Regions from separate parts of the Streptomyces gamaensis genome, predicted to be linked through region 2. Evidence: riboswitches for the same ligand, from Rfam matches in the RefSeq annotation. Region 2 holds a riboswitch; each other region holds the start of a gene.
The links. A riboswitch is a leader RNA that binds a small molecule or an ion and turns the genes downstream of it on or off. The one in region 2 is predicted to bind cyclic di-AMP.

Region 1 (2,251 bases), on a different contig from region 2:
CTCCGCGCAGGCCCCGCGGGCGACCCCGGAGCCCGCCCCGGGCACCGGCAGGCACCGCGCGCCGGATCCCTCGGCCCCCTCGGGTTCCACGGGCCCCTTGGAGCCCTCGCGCACCGATACGGGGCACGCCTCCCGGAGCGGCGGCTCGGCCCGTACGGACATCACCGGCAAGGTGGACAACTACACCGTGCGTCCCGGTGACAACCTGTCAGTCATCGCCGACCAGCACTCCGTTACCGGAGGCTGGCATTCCCTGTACGAGCGCAATGAGAAAGTTGTCGGAAGCGATCCCAACCTGATCCTTCCTGGTCAGAGGCTTGATGTCGGCAAATAGTGCGGTTCTGGCGCGGTAGTTCGCGGGGAATGTCCGTTCCAGTCGAAAGTGAGACATGGGTCTCGTTGACTTCCGCCGGAACGGGCCCCTCCCAGAGCCCTAGGACCCCCTCCCACCTGCGAAAACACAGAGTTCCTCGGGGTAACGCGCGTCAACTGTGGCTGGAAAGAGGGGTTTGATGCCTGACGCCGACTGTGTTTACCGTCATGACCGCTCGCCACCGCGAGCACCACGGCCGCCACGCCGAATCCTGCCGGCGGTCGTCGGAGTCGTCGCGAAAGCGCCGTAGGCAGGAGCGGGGGAACCAAGGTAGGCGCCGGAACGGACCGACGGTCACCGACCGCAGGACCGGGACGGCTTGGGGTGAAGCCGAGTGTGCAGCGCACACGAGGCCGGGCGAACTCACAGTCCGAACCCGACAGCTCACCTCGCAGGCGTCGGTGAGGAAACGACTTATGTCCAAGGGCAAGCATCGTCGTCCGTCCAAGGCCGTCCGTATCGTCACGCTCGCCGGCGTCACCGGCGCCGCCGTGGCCGCCCCGCTGATGGTCGCCACCTCCGCCAACGCAGCCTCCGTCCAGACCTGGGACAAGGTCGCCCAGTGCGAGTCCAGCGGCAACTGGAAGATCAACACCGGTAACGGCTACTACGGCGGCCTGCAGTTCTCCCAGTCCTCCTGGAACGCCGCCGGCGGCCAGAAGTACGCCCCGCGCGCCGACCTCGCCTCCAAGTCCGCGCAGATCGCCGTCGCCGAGAAGCTCCTCGCCATGCAGGGCCCGGGTGCCTGGGGCTGCGCCGGTGCGGGCGGCCTCACCTCCGGTGGCCCCAAGGCCGACGTGAACCCGGAGTCGGGCTCCTCGAAGTCCTCGCAGTCCTCGAAGTCCCAGCGCTCCGCCAAGTCCCACGCCGACCGCAGCGAGCGTCAGGCCGCCCCCAAGACGGCCAAGCCGAAGCACGCCGCCCCGGTCGCCGAGGAGGCCCCGGCCCCCAAGCAGCAGGCCGCGCCGAAGCACGCCGCCCCCAAGCCCGTCAAGCAGGGCGACGGCGAGTACCAGGTCAAGTCCGGCGACACCCTGTCGCTGATCGCCGAGGCCAACGGCGTCAAGGGCGGCTGGCAGAAGCTCTACGAGCTGAACAAGGACACCGTCGAGGACGCCAACCTCATCTTCGAGGGCCAGCAGCTGCACCTGCGCTGACCCCCGCCGGGCCGGCCCGTCCGGCCCGGTACGCCCGGCGGTCCCGGGCACGCAGCAGCGGCACGCCCCGCTCCGGCGCGACTCTCCCCGAGCGCGCGCCGGAGCGGGGCTCCGCCGTTTCCGGGGGCCGGGACACGCCCCCCGGAGCACCGGGGGAAACCGGCGAAGAGCCACTTCCCCGCTCAGCGAACACTCCGGTCATTGATCCCGTGATCTCGGGTTTTGTGGCAATTTTCGGTCCGGGGGACACTCCAACGGCAGGGCGACCCTCCGGGGCCCGTTAGGCTCGTGCTGCAGAACTCCAGACACACACGAAGGAGACCCTCGTGCCGTCCATCGACGTCGTCGTAGCTCGCGAGATCCTCGACTCGCGAGGCAACCCCACGGTCGAGGTCGAGGTCGGCCTCGACGACGGCTCCACCGGCCGTGCCGCCGTGCCGTCCGGCGCCTCGACCGGTGCCTTCGAGGCCATCGAGCTCCGTGACGGGGACAACAGCCGCTACCTGGGCAAGGGTGTCGAGAAGGCCGTGCTGGCCGTCATCGAGCAGATCGGCCCGGAGCTCGTCGGCTACGACGCCACCGAGCAGCGCCTGATCGACCAGGCCATGTTCGACCTGGACGCCACCGACAACAAGGGCTCCCTGGGCGCCAACGCCATCCTCGGCGTCTCCCTGGCCGTCGCGCACGCCGCCTCCGAGGCGTCCGACCTGCCGCTGTTCCG
Region 2 (2,251 bases):
GTGCAGACCCAGCTGCTCATCGGCCGCGTCGGCCCCGACCGGCACGACGCGGTCTGGCCCGCCCAGGTGCTGGGCACCTACTGCCTCGGCGGCACCCTCACCTCCCGCCTGGACCGCGTCCTGCGCGAGGAGAAGGGCTACACCTACGGCGTGCGGGCCTTCGGCCAGGTGCTGCTCTCCGGGCCCGGGGGACGGCCCGGCGCGGCCATGCTCGCCATCAGCGGCTCCGTGGACACCGAGTCCACCGGCCCGGCCCTGGACGACCTGTGGACGGTGCTGCGCACCCTGGCCGCCGAGGGCCTGACCGACGCCGAGCGCGACGTCGCCGTGCAGAACCTCGTCGGTGTCGCGCCGCTCAAGTACGAGACGGCGGCGGCCGTCGCGGGCACGCTCGCCGACCAGGTCGAGCAGCACCTGCCGGACGACTTCCAGGCCGGTCTGTACGAGCGGCTCGCGGCGACCGGCACCGTGGAGGCGACCGCCGCCGCGGTCAGCGCCTTCCCGGTCGACCGGCTCGTGACGGTGCTCGTCGGCGACGCCGCGCGGATCGCGGAGCCGGTCCGGGCGCTCGGCATCGGCGACGTGTCGGTCGTCGTCAGCGGCTGACCGGTTTTCAGCCACGCGCGACGCGGCGGGAAGCCGGGAGGGAGGCACGCGAGGGCAAGCGCCCCGCGTGCCTCCCTTATGTCCGTTTCGCTGGAGAGGTTGCAGTCCCGCACTGTGGCGTGCGCCACAAAACCCGACTTCTGTTTGTGGTTCGAAACTGGCGCCGTCTAGCGTCTGGGTGGCTGTCCGTCAGGTGCGAGCCGCATCCGCGGCCCGGGCAGTCATCGCCGAGTCCCCGTACGGCGCGAGCCAGGGGAGCCGGGGACCCGCCCTTCTCGTGGCGCGTGCGTCGCGAGAGGTTCCCTGGGGTGAATCGGGGCCCTCTGCGAGGAGGGGCCCGTAGGAGACCTTCCTGCTCCGAACCCGTCAGCTAACCCGGTAGGCGAGAAGGAAGGAAAGGACCAGCCGTACCCATGGCGTTCACCCGTGCCACCGGGAAACACCGTCGTCCGAAGGGCGCCGTGCGCGCCGGAGCGCAGCTGGCGGGCGTCGCGACCCTGACGGCCGGAGGGGTTGTCGCGGGCTTCGCGGCCCCCGCCCTCGCCGCCACCGACGACGTCCCGCACCCCGAGGACACGGGGCTGACCCAGGCCGTCGTCATCGCCGACGACATCGCCGACCGCATCAGCGAGCAGGCCGACGTGCAGCGCAGCGCCGCCGTCGAGGCCGAGGCGCGACTGCGGGCCGAGGCCGAGGCCAAGCAGCGGGCCGCCGAGGTCAAGAAGGCCGCGGACGAGGCCGCGCGCAAGGCGGAGGCCGAGCGCGCCGAGAAGGCGCGTGCCGCCCGCGAGGCCGAGCGCAAGCGCCTGAACACCTTCGTCTCGCCGGTCGACGGCTCGTACGTCTCGACCTCATACAAGGCGAGCAGTGGCCTGTGGTCCTCCGGCAGCCACACCGGCGTCGACTTCCACGCCGAGTCCGGCACCGTCGTGCACGCGGTGGGCCTGGGCACCGTCGTGGAGGCCGGCTGGGGCGGCGCGTACGGCAACAACGTCGTCATCAAGATGATCGACGGCACCTACACCCAGTACGGCCACCTGTCGTCCATATCCGTCTCCGTCGGCCAGAGCGTCACTCCCGGCCAGCAGATCGGCCTGTCCGGCGACACCGGCAACGTCACCGGCCCGCACCTGCACTTCGAGGCCCGTACGGCCGCCACGTACGGCTCCGACATCGACCCGGTCGCCTATCTGCGCGGCCACGGCGTGGACCTCTGACGTCCGCCGTGCCGCGGTGACGCGACGGCCCGTCCTGGCCAAAACCAGTCGTCCGTCCCCCGGGCACCATCGGAAATCGCGGGTGTCTGCAATAGAGTCGCTGAACAGGTGTCAAGCGGCCGCGTCGCGCGGTCCATTGCGGAGGTACACCCATGCGGGGCCGTACGTGAGCGGCGAGGGCGAGGCGGTGCGGGACGGCCGCCGGATCTCCACCCACGCCGTGTGCACCGCGATCCGTGACGACATCGTCTCCGGCACCTTCCCGCCGGGCAGCCGGCTCACCGAGGAACTGCTGGCCCGCCGCTACGGCGTCTCCCGCGTGCCCGTGCGCGAGGCGCTGCGCACCCTCGCCTCCGAGGGCTTCGTCACCACCCGCCGGCACGCGGGTGCCGCCGTCGCCGAGCCCACCGAGCAGGAGGCGGCCGATC
Region 3 (2,251 bases), on a different contig from region 2:
GACCGGGCGTGTGGCATCGAATCCCGGTCGCCGTCACCGGTGAATGCACCGGCCGAATCCACCGGGCCGGTGCCGAGGGACAGTCTGCCGTCCAAATCCGGTCTGCCGTCGCAGACTTCACCGCTTCGAGCGACAGATATATGCATATCCTGGCGATCGCCGCCGTCCCGGGTGATTTCAGTGGCACTCTGTCGCGAGGAGAAACGCCGGAATGGGGACACTGTCATGGCGGACCGCCAGGAAGCCACCGTCACGCTGGCGAGCACCCCGGCCTCGGTGTCCCGCGCGCGCCGCTATGTCACGGGGGTGCTCGCCGAGTGGGCGCGTGCCGAGGGGCCGGACGGGCCGGACCGCACGGACACCGTCGAGACCGTCCGGCTCGTCGTCTCCGAACTCGCCACCAACGCCGTGCTGCACACCCGGGGCGACTCGCCGACCTTCACCGTCGACGTCCTCGTCGACGACGGTCTCCAGCTGTACGTCGGGGTCACCGACAGCCACCCCCGCTACCCCCGGCGGCTGCCCGCCGCGGTCCAGCAGGACAACGGCCGGGGGCTGGTGATCGTCCGCTGGCTGGCCGCCGAGCGCGGCGGCAGGCTGTTCTTCACCCCGGCCGAGGACGGCGGCAAGACCGTGTGGATCCGGCTGCCCTGGAGCGTTCCGGTGCGGACCGGGGCCTGACAAAGTCCCAAGGATCCAAGGATCTTCGGGGTCCTCGGGATCTTCCGGGAACGGGAGCGCGGCGGCGTGCGGGGCGCCGCCGCGCGACGGGTGGTCAGTCCACCCGGCCGTACCAGACGCTGTTGGTCCAGATCCGCTCCAGGCGGACCACCGCCCCGGTCTTCGGCGCGTGCCAGATCTTGCCGTCCCCCGCGTATATCCCCACGTGGTAGACACCGCGCCCGTGGGAGAAGAAGAAGACCAGGTCACCGCGTTCGCGCGCGGCCCGGGAGATGTGCCGCGTGCTGTTGTACTGCTGGGCCGCGGTGCGCGGCAGCCGCTTGCCGGCCTTCTTGAAGGAGTACAGGGTCAGCCCCGAGCAGTCGAAGCGGTACGGGCCGGTGGCGCCCCACTGGTACGGGGAGCCCTGTTTCGAGGCCGCGATCTCAAGGGCCCGGTCGGACAGCGGGGAGGCCTCGGCGCCGCTCGCCGCGCCCGGTACCACGACCGAGGCGCCGACGGCGGCGAGTGTGAGGGCCGAGGCAGCCCCGGCCCTGGACAGCAGTGACGGACGTTTGTGCGCGCCCATGCGTCTACCCTTCGTCAGCCGCCTGTGAAGGATGACCTGTCGGGTTCGGGCAGGCGAAGAATGCCCGGCCGTGTGCAGACGGCTTCACCCCAAGGGCCGACCGGCACTACGCTTGGTCGTCCCGCCGTGCTCGGGTCCTCCATCCCTGCCGATGAGTTCGCTCGACCCGGCATCCCGGCGGCGGCAGGGTTCGGCGTCCGCCTGGACCGCCCCGCCGCGGTGGCGGGGTCTTGTCGTCGACGGGATCTTGCCCAGCCCGGGTACGGATTCCGACCGGAACCGGGGGTATGTGACGTTGATCACTTCCAGGCAATTCGGGTGGACGCGGGGCGATTTGACCCTCCTCGCCCGGCCCTGCTGAGCCCCTGGCCTGGGAGCTTGTACGGCACTCCGGAAGGCTGTGCGTGCCCGCGAGCGACCGGCCCCCGCACGGTGTCCAGGCCGGCTCCGTCAGTGGTACTAGGTGTGGCTACGTGTGCCCGGGGCCCTCGCTCGGCGGCAACGTCACCCGCGCGGCCCGCCGTTCGCCGTCCAGGACCCGCATCGCTCGCGCCAAGGTGCCCGTATGCAACTCCCGTTCGCCCCTTTCGTGCATGACTTCGAAGGCCTCGCGGAGCCGGCCGGCCGCGACGACGAGGGTCTGCGCCGCCCGTAGCCCGCTGTACGTGCCGTGCGCGCGTGCGGGGTTGATCCGGCCCAGAAGATCCAGTACGTGCAGATAGCAATCGATCACTTCGCCCTCGGCCCGGGTCAGCGCGGGCAGCGGCGGCAGCTCGGGAGGCAGCACGGTCACCGCCCCGCCCCGAACCGGGCGGCCTGCTCGCGGCGGCCGGTGACCACGTGGTCCACCAGCCCGTAGGCCCTCGCCGCCGCCGCGTCGAGCACGGTCTCGCGCTCGGTGTCCCGCCGGATCCGCTGCGGACCGTGCCCGGTGTACCGCGCGAGCAGCGCCTCGACCGTCCCGCGGGCGCGCTCCAACTCCCCGGCGTGGATGCCGAGATC

Region 1: linked by a shared signal. The riboswitch ahead of ACFP1Z_RS18375 (transglycosylase family protein) and the one ahead of ACFP1Z_RS26150 (M23 family metallopeptidase) in region 2 are both predicted to bind cyclic di-AMP.
Region 3: linked by a shared signal. The riboswitch ahead of ACFP1Z_RS25035 (C40 family peptidase) and the one ahead of ACFP1Z_RS26150 (M23 family metallopeptidase) in region 2 are both predicted to bind cyclic di-AMP.

The regions. Positions count from the first base shown of each region.
Region 1 covers NZ_JBHSPB010000010.1:176,775-179,025, forward strand. Annotated here, with positions in the region: gene ACFP1Z_RS18370 (LysM peptidoglycan-binding domain-containing protein) at 1-334, shown strand, start outside; cyclic di-AMP (ydaO/yuaA leader) riboswitch at 606-786, shown strand; gene ACFP1Z_RS18375 (transglycosylase family protein) at 790-1,530, shown strand; gene eno (phosphopyruvate hydratase) at 1,857-2,251, shown strand, end outside.
Region 2 covers NZ_JBHSPB010000019.1:61,161-63,411, reverse strand. Annotated here, with positions in the region: gene ACFP1Z_RS26155 (M16 family metallopeptidase) at 1-606, shown strand, start outside; cyclic di-AMP (ydaO/yuaA leader) riboswitch at 822-1,005, shown strand; gene ACFP1Z_RS26150 (M23 family metallopeptidase) at 1,020-1,823, shown strand; gene ACFP1Z_RS26145 (GntR family transcriptional regulator) at 1,990-2,251, shown strand, end outside.
Region 3 covers NZ_JBHSPB010000017.1:107,342-109,592, forward strand. Annotated here, with positions in the region: gene ACFP1Z_RS25030 (ATP-binding protein) at 226-681, shown strand; gene ACFP1Z_RS25035 (C40 family peptidase) at 776-1,249, opposite strand; cyclic di-AMP (ydaO/yuaA leader) riboswitch at 1,253-1,421, opposite strand; gene ACFP1Z_RS25040 (hypothetical protein) at 1,719-2,036, opposite strand; gene ACFP1Z_RS25045 (ATP-dependent Clp protease proteolytic subunit) at 2,039-2,251, opposite strand, start outside.